2 linked regions of the Paludisphaera borealis genome follow. The protein of the gene in region 1 binds, or shares a complex with, the protein of each later gene. Links are inferred from orthologs where the notes say so. Each region holds a gene or a part of one and is shown on either strand. Other genes may lie near its edges. The genes, in order: tsaE and tsaD.

Region 1 (7,920 bases):
GCCCAGAGCGCATTCGGCAAGACGGCCGTCGGCGTCGCCCGGCTGGCTCGTTCGTTCGGCTGCCCGACGATTGCTCTCGTGGGCTCGATCGGCGACGGCGCCGAGAAGGCGCTCGACGAGGGGATCGACGCCTATTTCTCCATCTGCCCCGGTCCCATCCGCCTGGAAACCGCCGTCGCCGAGGCGTCGAACCTACTTGAAAAGGCCGCTGAGCAGGCGTTTCGAGGCTTTCTGGCGGGCAGCCGACACCGCAAGCGGGGAGACCGTCGCGTATGAGCGAGTCGAAGCCGACCGGTGAATTCGGGCTGATCGACTGGATTCGCCGCAGCCAGTCGGACGAACCCCGGGACGACGTGATCCTGGGCATCGGCGACGATTGCGCGATCGTCGATTTCTCCCGCGAGTCATTTGCGCTTGTGACGACCGATATGTTGATGGACGGCCGCCACTTCCGACTGAAGGACGACGGCCCCGAGGCGGTAGGTTACAAGGCGATGGGGGCGAACATCTCGGACATCGCCGCGATGGCGGGCGTGCCCCGGTTCGCCGTGGTCGCCGTGGCCCTGCCCCGGGCCGACGCCGTCGCCGTTGCTCAGGGACTTCACGAAGGTCTCAAGCGGATGGCCGATCGGTTCGACGTCGTCCTCGTCGGCGGCGACACCAACGCCTGGGACGGCCCGCTCGTGATCTCCGTCACCCTGCTCGGCGACACGACGCCGCTGGGCGCGGCGCCTCGTTCCGGCGCGCAAGTGGGCGACGTCGTTTTCGTGACGGGTCCCCTGGGCGGCAGCCTGTTCCGGGGCCGCCACCTCCGACCCGAGCCGAGGGTCGACGAGGCCCTCGCGCTGGCGGAAGCCGCCTCGCCGAACGCGATGATCGACCTCTCCGACGGCCTTTCCTCGGACCTCGGCCACATCCTCGAAGAGAGCGGCGGGCTCGGCGCCGAGCTGCACGCCGACGCGATCCCGATCCATCCCGACGCCGTCGACCAGAGCCAGGCCGACGGCGTCTCCGCGCTCGACCACGCTCTCAACGACGGCGAGGACTTCGAACTCTGCCTGACCGTCGCGCCGGAACGGGCCGAGCAACTCCTGGCCTCGCCGCCGGACGGCGTACAGCTCTATCGCGTGGGGGTGATCACGGCGGAGCCCGGCCTCCGCCTTCGCACCCGCGACGGCCGTACGTCCCCGGTCCAGCCCCGAGGTTTCGACCATCTCGCGGGGCGGAATCGATGAATATTCTTCGATCCGAATCCGGCCTGCAAATCGACCTCGACGACGAGGGCGAGACCGAACGGCTGGGCCAGGCGCTCGCCGACGTTCTCGCCCCGAACGTCGTCGTCGCCCTGGTCGGGCCGCTGGGCGCCGGGAAGACCCGGCTGTCGCGGGCGATCGCCGAATCGCTCGGCGTCGATCCCGGGGCGATCGCCAGCCCGACCTTTGTGCTCATCCATGAATATGAAGGCCGGATGCCGGTCTACCATATCGACGTCTACCGGCTGACCTCGCCGGCCGAATTCGAAGACCTGGGTCCGGCCGACTACTGGAAGGCGGGGGGCGTGTGTCTGGTCGAGTGGGCCGACCGCGTCCGTAACCTGTTGCCGGCCGACGCCTGGTGGGTCGCGATCGAGCCCCTCGACGCCTCCTCTCGTCGCGTCCGGATCGACCTCCCCGAAGCCTCGCCACGGCTTTCCGACCGCCTCATGGCCGCCCTCACGCTCGACAGCGACGACCCCGATCGGTTTGACGCCCCCGACGCCGCAACCTAGGTTTGCGCGCAGGCTCCTCGACTCGCTCACGGAAACGGGACGGGCGAGCCGGCTCGGTCTCGACCTGGGGAGGTGCTCTGGTGAGCGGTTTGGCTATAGTTGGGTCAGATTCGCATTCGTTGCTTGATGTCGCCGGCATGCGCGGCCGCGAGCCGTTTTCACCCACGCCGGTCGCCACGTTCGAGGAAGCCGGCCTCAACCACACGCTGGTCGAAAGCCTGATTCTCAAGCTCTTGTTCGTCGAGGGGCAAGCCACGGGCCGGAAGATCGCCGCCGAGCTGGGCCTGCCGTTCGGCCCGTTTCCGGAGTTCCTCAGACTGCTCAAGAACCAGCAGATCGTGACCTACGCCAATTCCGCGGCGGCCAACGATTTCCACTATTCGCTGACCGACGTCGGCCGGGCGCGGGCGCGAGGGTACGCCGAGGAGTGCTCCTACGTCGGTCCGGCCCCGGTCCCCTTCGACGACTACCTGAAGGCCGTGAGCGCCCAGACGATCGTTTCCGAGCACCCCCACGAAAAGGACCTTCGCGAGGCGCTCGCCGATCTGGTGCTTTCGGAGGCGACCGTCCGCAGCCTGGGGCCGGCGATCAACTCGGGCCGGGGGCTGTTTCTGTACGGGCCGCCGGGCAACGGCAAGACGAGCATCGCCGAGCGGATCACCCGGTGTTTCGGCACCAGCGTCTGGATTCCTCGCGTGATCCTGATCGAAGGCCAGTTGCTCAAGCTGTTCGACCTCGCCAACCACGAGGTCGTCGAATCGACCGAGGGGAGCGGACTGCTCGGAGGCTGCGACCACGACCAGCGCTGGGTTCGAATCCGACGCCCCACGATCGTCGCGGGGGGCGAGTTGAGGATGGAAGACCTGGAGATCCGCTTCGACCCGATGACCCGCGTCTGCGAGGCGCCGCTTCAGCTCAAGAGCAACCTGGGGACGTTCCTGATCGACGACTTCGGCCGCCAGCGGATGCAGCCGGTCGAGCTGCTCAACCGCTGGATCATGCCGCTCGAGAACCGTTTCGATTTCCTCAGCCTGCCGACCGGCAAGAAGTTCCGCGTCCCGTTCGACCAGCTCATCATCTTCTCGACCAACCTGGAGCCGCGCGAGCTGGTCGACGAGGCGTTCCTCAGGCGCATCCCCTACAAGATCCTGGCGGAAGACCCGACCGAGGAGATGTTCCGCGGCATGCTCCACCGGTTCGCCCCCAAACTGGGCTTTCCTCGGATCGACGACGCCGCCGTGGATTATATGATCAACCACCATTACAAAGCCGTCGGCCGGCCGTTCCGCTGCTGCCAGCCCCGCGATCTTTTGCTCCAGGTCCGCAATTATTGCATCTACAACGACTTGCCGCTTGAGCTGAATCGCGAGTATGTTGACTTCGCGGTGGCCGGCTATTTCACGGTCATGTGAGACGTCCGCCGCGATCCCCTAACGACCGAACACGGATTACGAACCATCGAAATACAAGCCCGAAGCGCAAGCGAGTGCATGGTTTCGCTTCTTCCGAACGAGTGAATTACAAGCCCGAAGCGCCAGCGAGTGCATGGTTTTGCGTTTGCTGATTCAGCATGCTGGCGGGGAATGCACTCGCTGGCGCTTCGGGCTTCTATTTCGGATCCAGGCATCGCGGTTTGTTGACTCCCATGATCCGTGTCGGGTCGTCAGCCGCGACCTCAATCCTCCCCCTTTGTAGGCGGCATCCTTCTCGTGACCACGGCAGAGCCTCTCGACCGATCCGACCAGCAATACGACGTGGCCGTGCTGGGAGCCGGGGCCGCCGGCCTGGTCGCGGCGATCCGCGCCGCCGAGTGCGGCGCCCGGGTGGTGCTGGTCGAGAAGAACCGTCGAGCGGGGGTGAAGATCCTGATGTCGGGCGGGACCCGGTGCAACATCACCAACGCCCGGGGGCTGCGCCGGCTCGAAGCCGTTTCCGGACCGATCGACCCGGCGTTCGACCCGGCCCAGCGCCGGGGGACCCGCGCGATCCAGGACGCGTTCGGCGCGGGCGGCCCGTTCCTCGGCCACGCGCTGCGGCGGTTGGACGTCGACCAGACCGTGCGGATGTTCGAGTCCGAAGGCCTGGCCGTGAAGATCGAAGGCAACGGCAAGCTCTTCCCCGTATCCGACCGGGCCGTCGATGTTCTCGAAGCCCTGACGCGACGCCTGGAACGGTCAGGCGCAGAGCTGCGATGCCTGAGCCCCGTACGGTCGGTAGAGAGGCGGAACGCGGAGGACGGAGAGTCGGCTGGCTTCCGGATCGTCCTGGCCGAGGGCTCGATCGACGCCCGGCGCGTGATCCTGGCCGTGGGGGGGAAGTCGTACCCCGGCTGCGGAACGACCGGCGACGGATACGCGGTCGCCCAGGCGTTCGGCCATACGCTGATCGACCCCCGCCCTGCCCTGGTCCCTTTGCGGATCGTGCCGGAATGGCCGCTGACGCTCAAGGGTTTGACCCTCTCGGACGTGGTCGCCTCGGTTCATGGGCCGTCGGGGCCTCCGCTGCAGCAGCGCCGCGAGGCGGTCCTCTTCACGCACTTCGGGCTGAGCGGACCGGCGATCCTCGACGTCAGCCGCGCCGTGGCTCGGTACGACGGCTCCGACCGACTCGAACTTCGGCTCGACCTTCGCCCCGGCGTCTCGCGAGAGGAACTCGACGAGCGGCTTCAGACCGCGACGCGTCAGGGTCGAAGCTCGGTCAGCTCGATCCTCTCGGCCGACCTCGCCCATCGGCTCGCCGACTGCCTCCTCGACGTCTGCGGCGTGCCTCGCACCCGGATCGGCCCGGACCTGTCGCGGTCGGAGCGCCTTCGCATCGTCCAGGCGCTCAAGGGGCTCGCACTGCCGATCACCGACACCCTCGGCTTTGAAAAGGCCGAGGTCACCAGCGGCGGCGTCCACCTCGCCGAGGTGGACCCGCGAACCCTCGAAAGCCGGCTCGTCCTCGGCTTCCACCTGTGCGGCGAGGTCCTGAACCTCGACGGCCTCATCGGCGGCTACAACTTCCAGGCCGCCTGGAGCACCGGCTGGCTGGCCGGCGAAAGCGCCTCGATGCCGTCGTAACGAGCCGGACTTGTGGACCGCGCCTGAGCGTCAGGACGCATCCGGCGACGGTTGGCGAGGTAGGCCGCGGCCAGCATGACGGCCACCAGCCCTTGAAAGACCGCGGACGGCTCGGGGACCGTCTGGATGGCGGACAACGTCGGCTGCTCTGCCGTGCTCGTCGTCGAAGCCGAGATGGACGGCGGAATCATCGCGTGCTCGATCTGGATCGGAGCGGCCTCGTCCGCCCCCCCGGGCCTCTCATGTGTCCCATCCATCTGTGCGGTTGGAGTACGCGAACGCTTTGGAAGCCGACGGGCTCACGATTCTCCAAGATCAGCGCCACGTTCGGATGCCAGTGGTCGAACCGGGACGGGTTCAGTGAGTGGCGAAATTCCAGCATTTTCCACATGGCCGTGTCGGGCAACCGCCCGTCGTGCGTCGACTGATACGCTTGGCCGGCGAGGATCGCGCCGGCATGCTCGGCTTCCCATTTCGACGGATGAACGATGAAACCCATGATGATTTTCAACTCAAGATTCGGTTCGCTTGTCCCTGTCCTTTGATACGAAGCGCGCGGTCGATTAAGACCTAGAGTTCCGGCGCGGCCGTGAATTCGACCGGCGCAAGTTGCATCCAAGCAACTTGGGTCGCCGAGGAGGAACATTCGGTTGATTCCGATGCTCGTCGACAGCCAGCTGAGTCGCGGCTCGTTGCGACCGCCGTACCGATGCGGATGCCCCGCTGCGCTTCGGATCGCCCGACCGCGGGGATCGTCAACAGGACTCAAGAAGAGCGACCCGCCCAGCTTGGACGTTCGAGTTCATGTCGCACGGACCTGAGTTGAGAGGGGAAGGGATTCCCCGTCGCAAAGAGCGAAAAGTTTGAGATGTCGCTCGATAAGGAGTCGGTGGGATTTGGACAATAGACCCGATAGGATTTGAACCTATAACCTTCGGTGCCGTAGACCGATGCTCGAAATCCACAACAGCCAAGCCCGCCAATGGGTTGTGTCGATCGACCGAGGCCGATGCCCTCTATTTGCCCACCGACATTGGTCAGATTGACCCCGAGCTTGCAACCATCATGAACCGATGGCCGATGTTGCCTGACGCCGTGAAGGTCGGCATCCTGGCGATCGTCCGCGCGTGCAAGCAGTGCAACCTCCCATAGAGGCGGCCCTTCGTGCCCACTCCCGATATGTGCTCCTGTAGAGGTGACGTCCCGGCAAGGCCCCACGCCCGATGCGCCCTATGCGATCTATGCGCCCCGTTCGTCGCTCTCGCCCAGCGGTCGGCGTACGGGGTCGTCGTGGCGAAAGATTCAGGGTGCCGGACCCGAATCGTTCGTCTCGACGGCCTCCACGCCTACTATAGCTGTCACGCCTTGCAACACAAAGTTCGGCGACGCGGCGACGTTGCCCCGGCCGAAGGACTTCGTGGCCGCCCGGCGTCTCGACGAGGAGGACGTAGCCTCTGCTGCGCCCGTCTTCCTTCCGGCCTACGACCGAAGAGCGACCATGATCCGCGCCGAGCTGGAACGCGCGGTTGTCTTTATCGCGAGGTGATCGGTCGGGAGTACGACTTCCACGACCTACTATGCTCTCACTTGACGTACGCCGTCGCACTCAATGGCAATCGAGCCTTTGCGTCGTCCAACTCGACACGAGGCGAATCACGTTGGATGCGACCGGATGTTAGACGATCACACTACCCGTCGACCTGGGCCGCGTCGCTCTACCGCCGCAGTTTCTGCGTTCCTCTGAAAACGCTCAGGTCGTCTCGTCCGTACGGAGTCGCCGGGTCTGCTACTGGCTGTCGGTTCCTCGCGAGGAGCCAAGTCCGTCCGATCCCACGAACCGGTGGACTGAAGGCCGACCTCGTAATCGAAGGCTTTGCCCAACCCCGTAGCCTCATTGAGTCGGAATCCTTCGAGTCTTGACGTCAAGACGGATTCGGACGATCAAACGGACGTCGAGGGCTCGGGCCGAGAAAAGACCGGTTTCGAAGGACATCGTCGGCCTGAGTCGACTCGAATTGGATATGGCCCCAAGGGACTTGGACCTTCAATCCGCTGGTTGAGAGCAAATTGACCCGAGGCCGCCGACTCTCGTCAGGCCGACTCCGGTCGAGCCGAGGCCGATGTATCGCTGCGTTCTCCCGAGGTGATCCGCGGGCGATGCGAGAACGACCCGAGGCGGTCCGGGCCGCCCTAATTAATGTTAATCGCCCGAGCAAGCCGCCGGCAAACGCCGAGTAGGCTGAGAACTCCAACCTCCTCCGCGGGGCGCGACGACAGGACCTGTGAACTCAGACGGCGATCACAAGTTCGACAGCGGCGGTCAGGCCGCATTCGATCACGGCCCTTGCGGCCGCATGCCGGGTGGATCTGGATTCGCGAGCGGGCGCAGCCCTATAGGTGACGACCTTCGACGGTTGCTTAAAATCAAGTACGATCCATCGTCCTACCTCACCGACTTTCGCGGGCGGGAGGGGTCTGTGGGCTGCAATTCCTTCGACGTCGCAGCTTGGGCTGAACAGCACATAGCATGCCCCACGGGACCGACGTTGGCGATGCTGGACGTGGGTTCGCCGCCCATAACTTGCTCGATCGCCCGTGGACTTCGGCCGGCGCGAGTACAGCATCCGCGAGGTCTTCACGCACTCTGACGTGTGGGCATCTCGGATGCCCGTTGGTGGCTGATTCCTCACGACAAACAGCTTGTCTGGCGGTCGATCTGCCGCGACGACGATGGCTCGTCATCGGCTCATTCAAGACCATGGCCTACGATCTCAGGCGTTGAGCCTGCAAAATGTGCGGGGAAGCAGTTGTGGCGAGAACAACGTAGAGGAAGTTCCATGCTTGGTATTGACATTTCTGCGAAACAAGGTGCTACGTCAATCGTCGAAACGGGAGGTTTCACGGGTTCCCAAGGCTTGATGAATTAGGGGTTGTCAAGATCATGCACGCAGGGCCACTCGGCGGCTGGAGTGATGCCGCAACGTCTCGGCAACCCCGCGTCAAACGGTGCTTCACGCCGCTGGATTGAGTTGGATGGCCCGATGTAATGGGGTGATCTTTTCTGCGAGTCGCCTGGCCGGGGCACAAAAA
Region 2 (7,818 bases), 1.1 Mb from region 1 along the record:
CGATCACGGACAGCAAGAGCGAGTCGTCGCGGTTGTCGGCCCGGCTGCGGCGGTGCCACCACTGGATCGTCCGGAGGTCGGGCCAGAGCTGGACGACGCGCCAGGGGGTGTAGATAACGTTCTTCGTAACCTTGCCCGCCATCACGATTTGCTTCGCGCCGCGGCGGCGGAAGGTGCGGATCATCCGCCCCATCCGAGCGACGCTGACGATGTCGAAGGACGTGCACAGCTCCCTCAGCTCGTCGGACGCCTCGTACTGGATGCCGACGCAGGCCACGGCCAGCCCCTGCCGTCGCGCGGCCTCGGCGAAGAGGATCGGAAACCGGCCGCTGCCGGCCAGCAGGCCGATCGTCGGCGTGCTGGGCGCGAGGCTCCCCGGCCGGGTGCTTCTCCTCCTGTCGGCGATCGTTTGCTGGAGCGGCGACACGTCCTGTCTTCCTCGTTCCAAGAAGGGATTGAAATGCGATCAGAATCCGGTGGGGTCGACGTCGTGGTCATGGTCATGGTCGACGTCCCCCACGGTTCCGTCGTGATTCGGGCTCAGCGGAACAACAGCCGAGATCGCCTCGATCTGGGCGGAAAGTTCTCGGAGCTGACGATGCATCTCGGGCAGCCGGGCGATCATCTGGAACAATCGGCGCTGTTCGCGGACCGGGATGGCCGGCGACCCGAGCACCTGCTGGCCGCTGGGGATGTTCCGATGCACGCCGGCCTGAGCGCCGACGATCGCGCCGTCGCCGATCTGGGTCTTGTCCTTGATCCCAGCCTGACCGGCCATCACCACGTAGTCGCCGGTCGTGCAGCTTCCGGCGATGCCGACCTGACCGCACAGCAGGTTATGCCGGCCGATCTGGTTGTTGTGGCCGATCATCACGAGGTTGTCGATCTTCGTCCCCTCGCCGATCCGGGTCGCCTCGAACGTAGCGCGATCGATTGTGCAGTTGGCGCCGATTTCGACGTCATTGCCGATTTCAAGCTTGCCGGTATGGGGGATTTTCACGTGCCGACCGTTCGCCTGACGATAGCCGAAGCCGTCGCCGCCGAGCACGGTGCCGGCGTGGACTTCCACCCGGTCTTCGAGCGTCACGTCGGCGTAGAGGACCGCGTTGGGGTGGATCATGCAGTCCCGGCCGATCCGACAGCGATCGCCGATCACCGCGCCGGGGTGGATCGTCGAGCCGTCGGCGACGACCGCCTGATCCCCCACGTACGCGAACGGATAGATGGCGACGTCCCGGCCGATCGTGGCGGTCGGAGCCACCCAGGCCTGTGGGTGCACGCCCGTCCACCGAGGCTTTTGTTCCCCGGAGAGGTGCGTGCGGACCATGATGAACGCCGCGATCGGGTCATCGACTTCGATGACCGGCAAGTCGTCCTTGACCGTCGGACGTTTGACACGGAAATGGGGACCGACGATCGCGGCCGAAGCCGGCGACGTCCGAAGCAGCTTGGCATAGCGGTCGTTCTCGATAAACGTGATGTCGCCGGGTCCCGCCTCGCTCACCGGTCGTGCCGAGTGGATCGAGACCTTCCCATCGCCGACGAGACGACCGCTGACCAAGGCCGCGAGCTGTTCGACCGTTGCGACCACTGGCGATTCCTTTCTTCCCTGAAAGGAGCAGACCAGAACCGAGGTGACGAATGCGCTGAGGTCAGTCTCTAGTCCAGTCCGGTCTTGATTCGGTTCAGTTTGGACTCGCGATCCGTCACCGGCCTTCCTGGCCAGTCGGGAATCTAATCCAACTCGGCGTGACAGGCAAGCCGAGTCGAGCCCCAGCCGAGCGCCATCCCCTCCGGACGGCATCGCGGAATCGCCTCCACTCCCGTCCATCGTCAAACCGGGCCCCCGAACTTCAAGCTTCCGCCGCGCGAAGCTCAACCACCAGCGTCAGGGTCGAAACATGCATCACGTCTTCGGGAACCTCGTGCCCCCGGTCGAGATAGACGGCCGAAAGGCCCGCCCGGATCGCGCCGTAGACGTCGTTTTCGAGGTCGTCGCCGACCGACAAGATCCGCTCGGGAGGGAGTCCCAGACGCTCGCACACCGCCTCAAAAAACGACCCATGTGGCTTACGGAAACCGACTTCCGACGACACGACCAGGCCGTCGACCATCGCCGCCAGCTCGGGGAGGCCGGCGACCACCTGGCGGAGTCGGCCGTCGAAATTGGAGCCGATGCAGACCTCCATCCCGGCTTCGTGAAACGCCCGCAGGGCGGGCACGGCGTCGGGAAAACAGCGCCACGATTCAGGACGGCCGAAATGGTCCCAAAGTTCGTCGAAAGCCCGCTCGGGATCGGGAACCTCGGGCAAGACCTGGGCGACGATTTCGCGCCAACGCCGCCGCTCGATCCCCTCGTCGGTCGAGTGGATTCCCCGATCCGCTCGAATCGCGTCGTCGCGGAAGGTCCGCTGGAACCGCCGTCGGACGTCCTCGCGATCCAACACCACCCCCTGGCGCAAGGCCGCCTCAGTGTAGGCGTCGGCCACGGCGGGCGTCGGTTTGATTAAAGTCCCCACGGCGTCGAGGACGATCCCCTCGATAAGGTCCCATTTCGGTTGCTTGCTCATCGGCGTCCACTTGGTTTGCAGCACAGTTGAATTCGGGGAAGACACGACGATTCGCCCCCCCTGGACCGCACCCGGCCCCCCAGCCTTTTAGCAATCTGGGCAAGCCTCACAGATATTGTGGGCCCAAAACCGGGTCCGGGGAAGATTGATCTTCGTTGAGTGACCCCCTCCCTTCCCGTTTTTCACCAGGAATCGAGCCCATGCACCCCACGCGCCCGCGTCCGAGTGGCTTTTACCAGGGGCCGCACTCCACCATCCCGTCGACGCAGACCCAGGCGCTCGACCGGCGGCACACCCTCGACGAGCAGCAACGGGCCTACCAAGGCACGCACGAGTCGCTGCGCCCGTCCGAACCCCGCCGTCGGCCGCCGTCTTGAGATAAGTCGGTGGATCAGGTCTTCTTGCCCGGTCGGACCAGGCCAGCGGCGACGTCGACGTCCAGGTCCGACGTCTGGCCGGCGGCGAGCTTGATCAGGGCGATCCCAGCCATCGCGGCGTTGTCGGTGCAGAGCGACGCCGGCGGAATAAACGTCTGAACACCGATCCTGTCGGCCATCTCGGCGAGCCGCTGGCGGAACCGGGCGTTGGCCGCCACTCCGCCGCCGACCCCCAGGCGCTTCAGGCCGGTCTGCTTGAGGGCCTGGCGGGTCTTGGCGACGAGGACGTCGACCACGGCCTCCTGAAAGCTCGCCGCCAGGTCGGGGATCGCGGCCGGCGACGGCTGGACGGGGCCCCGCTCCTGGTTCGGCCCCCGGATCGCATAAAGGACGGCCGTTTTGAGTCCAGAGAAGCTGAAGGCCAGCCGGTCGTCGTGGAGGAACGAGCGAGGGAAGGCGTAAGCCCTTGGATTGCCGGCCTTTGCGGCACGTTCGACCTCGGGGCCGCCGGGGTAGCCCAGGCCTAGTAGGCTGGCGACCTTGTCGAAGGCCTCGCCGGCCGCGTCGTCGACCGTGCCCCCCAGCAGCTCGCAGTCCAGCGGTCCCCGGCAGTGGTAGAGGCTCGTATGCCCCCCGGAGACCACCAGCCCGACGCACGGGAAGACCTGGCGGTCGGGGAAGGCGAGCTGGCAGGCGTACAGGTGCCCCTCAAGATGATCAACGGCGATCAGCGGGACGTCCAGGGCCAGGGCGAGCGCCTTGGCCGCCGTGAGGCCGACGACGAGCGCCCCCACGAGCCCCGGGCGGGTCGCGACGGCGACCGCGCCGAGGTCGGCGAGCCCGACGCCGGCGCGTCGCAGGGCCTCGTCGATCATCGGCAAGACCTGGGTCACATGAGCCCGCGAGGCGATCTCGGGCACCACCCCGCCGAACCGCTTATGGAGCCCGATCTGCGACGACACCACGCTGGAGAGGATGCGGGGCACGCCCTCGGCCGGCGGCTTCGGGCCTTCGAGGATCGCGGCCCCGGTCTCGTCGCAGGTGGTCTCGATGGCGAGCAGGAGCAGGCGGTCGGGGGGCATGATCGATACCGGAGAGAGGCGAGGCCGGCGGCCTCCGGAAACAGCCGTGGCGAGGTCACGCGACCTCGCCACGACGGGGATGGAACGGGTTGTGAGAACCGGGCCGAGGCTCCGGGGTCAGGCCGCCTTCGCCTTGGCCTCTTCGGCCGGAGCGGGCGCGGCGAGCTTGGCCTTGAGGACTTCAAGGGCCTTGTCGACGACCTTGTCCACGAACTTATGGCTGTCGGCGGCGGGCGCGACGACCTTCAGCGGGGGCGCGGGCTTGGTCGGATCGGCGGGGGGCTTGTCTTTCTTCTCGACGTCCTTGGACTCGGCCTTGTCCTTGTTGTCCTGGGCCTTCTCGGCGTCGGACTTGGCCTCGACGTGCTTCTTCGGGTTGAGCTTGGCCAGCTCGGGGAGGTCGCGGGTGCGACGGCCCCGGAACCATTCGATGTACTCGGTCGGCTTGAGCTTGACCTCCATGCCCGGGTCGGGCGAGACGCCCCACTTGTCGGTCGTCTTGGAGTCGCGAAACCGGTGGATGTTCTCGCCGGACGGCCGGAAGTAGCTGGCGACGGTCAGCTTGAGGACGCTGTCGCCGTCTTCGAGTTCGAGGATGTTCTGCACCGACCCCTTGCCGTAGCTCCGCTGGCCGACGATCGTCGCCCGCTTGTGGTCCTGGAGCGCCGCGGAGACGATCTCGGAAGCCGACGCCGAGTTCTGGTTGACCAGCACGACCATCGGCAGGTCTTCATACGTGCTGTCTTTCTGGGCGGTGTAGGTCTTGGGGATCGTGTTCCGTCCCTTGGTGCTGACGATGTCCCCCTTGTCGAGGAACGTGTCGGACACCTCGACCGCGGCGCTCAGCAGGCCGCCGGGGTTGTCGCGAAGGTCGAGGATCAGGGCCTTGGCGTCCTGGTCCTTCAACTCGTCGAGCGCCTTACGGAGTTCTTCGGCGGTGTTCTGGATGAACGACGAGATCCGGATATAGCCGATCTTCTTGTCCTTGTCGATCATATAGTCCCACCGGCCGTTCTTCTCGCGGTGGTCGCCCAGGACGCTGGGGACTTCGATGATCGCGCGGGTGAGCTTGATCGGTTCGGGCTGCTCGCTCCCCTCGTGCAGGACGTCGAGCGTGACCTCGGTGCCGGGACGGCCGGTGAGCACTTCGACGGCCTTGTCGGGGCTCATCCCCTCGGTCGAATGGCCGTCGATGTCCATGATCAGGTCGCCGGCCATCACCCCCGCCTCATAGGCCGGGGTGCCGACCATCGGCGAGATCACCCGCAGCCGGCCGGCGTCGTTGTCGAGGCCGACCTGGATGCCGATGCCGCCGAACTTGCCCTCGATCTGCTTGCGGAACTGCTTCCATTCGCTCGTGTTGATGAACGAGGAATGCTGGTCGAGGTTCTGGAGCATCCCTTCGAGGGCGCTCTCCAGCAGCTCGCGGCGCGTGACGGGACGCACGTAGTTGGCTTCGACCTTCTCGACGGCGTCGACGAACAACCCGTACAGCTCGAGCATCTCGTCCTTGGGTTTGGCGCCCTGCGTCGCCTGCCAGCAGAAGGCGCTCAACGCGGCGACCACGGCCAGGCCAAAATAGATCCGTCTCGGCATCGGCGAGCCTCCCAAGATGTCGTTCCGACCTTGCTCGATCCGCCTTCGATTGGAAGACGGCGATCGTCTCTTGCCTTCAGTCTATTCGACGATCGCGGAAGCCGGCAAGCTCGCCCTCCGCGATCAAGGCCCGCAGGCCCGGCGTCCTTAGGACGACGGTTCCGCGCCGGCGTCGAGCCCAGCCAGAAGTTTCGCCGCCTCGTCGAGTCCGGCGACCGGCTGGCGGCAGGCGCGATCCTCGCAGTAATAGAGCGTCGCACGGTCGCCGATCGGAGGACGATTCTCCAACAGGGGGACCACGCAGGCGAGCGATTCGACGGCTCCCGGGGCCGCCGGGGCGACGACCGCGCGCGGCAGGAACCGGGCGTGGACGGCTTCGAGAACCTGGTCGAACTCGCGCGGGGCCGAGCCCGCGACCACGGCCAGTTCGCAGCCCGGCGCGACCGCGAAGTCAAGGGCGAGCAGGCTCTGCCCGGCCGCCGTGGGGGCGTTCTCGAATACGGTCTCGACCGCCGCGATCGCCTCGCGCCCGGTCCGGTCGAGGTCGTCTCGGCCGGTGAGCGCGGCCAGACGGACGAGGGCGGACGCGGCCATGCCGTTGCCCGAGGGGGTCGCGTTGTCGAACAGGTCCTTCTGACGCGTGATCAGGACTTCATGGCTCTTGCCGGTGAAAAAGAAGCCGCCGTGCTCGGGATCGACGAACTCGTCGATCATGACCCGCGCCAGGTCGAGGGCGGCCTCGATCCACCGCGGTTCGCCGGTCGCCTCGTAGAGCCGGGTCAGGCCGTCGATCAGGCAGGCGTAGTCGTCGAGGTAGGCGTTGAGGGTCGCCCGGCCGTCCTTGTAGGTGTGCAGCAGCCGGCCGTCGTCGGCTCGCATCCGGTCGAGGATGAAGCCGGCCGCGCGGCGCGCGGCGTCGAGATACCGAGGCTCCTTGAGCAACCGGCCGGCCGGGGCGAGGGCCGCGATCATCAGGCCGTTCCAGGAGACGAGGACCTTCGTGTCCTTGGCCGGCGGAATCCGCTTCTCGCGGGCCGCGAGCAAGACCGTGCGCGACGCGGCCAGTTCGGCGTTCAGCTCCGTCTCGTCGCGCCCCAGCACCTGCGCCGCCTGGGTGATCGTCCGGGGCAGGTTGAGGATGTTGCGGCCTTCCCAGTTGCCGGGCGGCGAGACGTCATAAACATAAGCAAACGTCTTGCCACGCTCTTCGCCCAGCAGGTCGAGGATTTCGCCCAGCGACCAGACGTAGAACTTCCCCTCCTCGCCTTCGCTGTCGGCGTCCTCGGTCGAGTAGAAGCCCCCCTCGGGGGCGGTCATGCGGCCGAGGACGTAGTCCAAGGTCTCGCGGGCGACCTGGCCGAAGTAGGGCTCGCCGGTGAGTTGGAGCGCCTCCAGGTACGTCGAGGTCAGGAGCGCGTTGTCGTAGAGCATCTTCTCGAAGTGGGGGGCGAGCCAGCGGTCGTCGGTCGAGTAGCGGGCGAAGCCGCCTCCCAGGTGGTCGTAGATGCCGCCGCGAGCCATCTTGTGGAGCGTGTGCACGGCCGCGTGCCGGGCCTGAGCGTCGCCGGTCCGCTCGGCCTGTCGGAGCAGGACGCGGAGGTCCATCGGGTGGGGGAACTTGGGCGCGTGGCCGAAGCCGCCGTTGAGGGCGTCGAAGGTCTTGACGAGCGCCCTCGATGCGCGGTCGAGGTGGTCGACGACCAGCGAGTCGGCCGACCCACCCCGGGCGACGGCCGCCATCTCGTGCAGCCGGTCGGTCATCTCGGCGGCCGACTGCTTGATCTCGTCCTGCCGCTCTTCCCAGGCGCGATTCACGCTCAGCAAGACCCGGGGGAACCCCGGCATCCCCCGCGAGTCGGTGGGGGGGAAATAGGTGCCGCCGTAGAACGGCTTGAGGTCGGGCGTGAGGAAGACCGACATCGGCCAGCCGCCTCGCCCGGTCATCGCCTGGACCGCGTTCATGTAGATCTGGTCGAGGTCGGGGCGTTCTTCGCGGTCGACCTTGATATTCACGAAGTGGGCGTTCATGATCCGGGCGATATCCGGATTCTCGAAGCTCTCGCGCTCCATGACGTGGCACCAGTGGCACGCCGAGTAGCCGATCGACAGGAAGATCGGCCGGTTCTCGGCCCGGGCCCGTTCGAGGGCCTCAGGCCCCCACGGAAACCAGTCGACCGGGTTCTGCGCGTGTTG

What was found.
Region 2: the proteins of tsaE (region 1) and tsaD are in contact, whole or in part, in a crystal structure (PDB 6N9A), measured with the Thermotoga maritima proteins. The link is inferred for Paludisphaera borealis from one-to-one orthologs. Residues at the interface, in WP_004082108.1 of Thermotoga maritima: Leu37, Gly38, Lys46, Lys57, Val59, Lys60, Ser61, Thr63, Phe64, Thr65, Leu66, Met67, Val69, Pro71, Tyr82, Arg83, Leu84, Asp86, Asp88, Phe89, Asp93, Ile128, Asp130, Glu131, Arg134; in WP_004082750.1 of Thermotoga maritima: Cys10, Asp11, Arg49, His50, Leu82, Gly84, Gly135, Gly136, Glu154, Thr155, Leu156, Asp157, Asp158, Ser159, Glu162, Asp165, Lys166, Arg169, Leu170, Tyr175, Lys213, Thr214, Leu217, Tyr218, Gln221, Arg222, Asn324.

The regions. Positions count from the first base shown.
Region 1 is NZ_CP019082.1:6,392,230-6,400,149, reverse strand. What follows is about bases 1-2,999. They hold tsaE (tRNA (adenosine(37)-N6)-threonylcarbamoyltransferase complex ATPase subunit type 1 TsaE), read left to right. Parts: upstream 1-1,231; coding sequence 1,232-1,768; downstream 1,769-2,999. Other genes in these bases: BSF38_RS24730 (P-loop NTPase and SpoVK domain-containing protein), read left to right, coding at 1,888-2,999; BSF38_RS24740 (thiamine-phosphate kinase), read left to right, coding at 273-1,235; BSF38_RS24745 (glycerate kinase), read left to right, coding at 1-276. Outside these bases: more of BSF38_RS24730, read left to right, coding at 3,000-3,180; BSF38_RS24725 (BaiN/RdsA family NAD(P)/FAD-dependent oxidoreductase), read left to right, coding at 3,478-4,830; BSF38_RS24720 (hypothetical protein), read right to left, coding at 4,764-5,021. UniProt on the Escherichia coli protein: Required for the formation of a threonylcarbamoyl group on adenosine at position 37 (t(6)A37) in tRNAs that read codons beginning with adenine.
Region 2 is NZ_CP019082.1:5,288,284-5,296,101, reverse strand. Bases 1,996-4,892 are described here. They hold tsaD (tRNA (adenosine(37)-N6)-threonylcarbamoyltransferase complex transferase subunit TsaD), read right to left. Parts: upstream 4,030-4,892; coding sequence 2,962-4,029; downstream 1,996-2,961. Other genes in these bases: BSF38_RS20420 (S41 family peptidase), read right to left, coding at 4,147-4,892; BSF38_RS20430 (HAD family hydrolase), read right to left, coding at 1,996-2,570. In the rest of the region: BSF38_RS20440 (LpxI family protein), read right to left, coding at 1-427; lpxD (UDP-3-O-(3-hydroxymyristoyl)glucosamine N-acyltransferase), read right to left, coding at 467-1,591; more of BSF38_RS20430, read right to left, coding at 1,854-1,995; more of BSF38_RS20420, read right to left, coding at 4,893-5,625; BSF38_RS20415 (thioredoxin domain-containing protein), read right to left, coding at 5,773-7,818.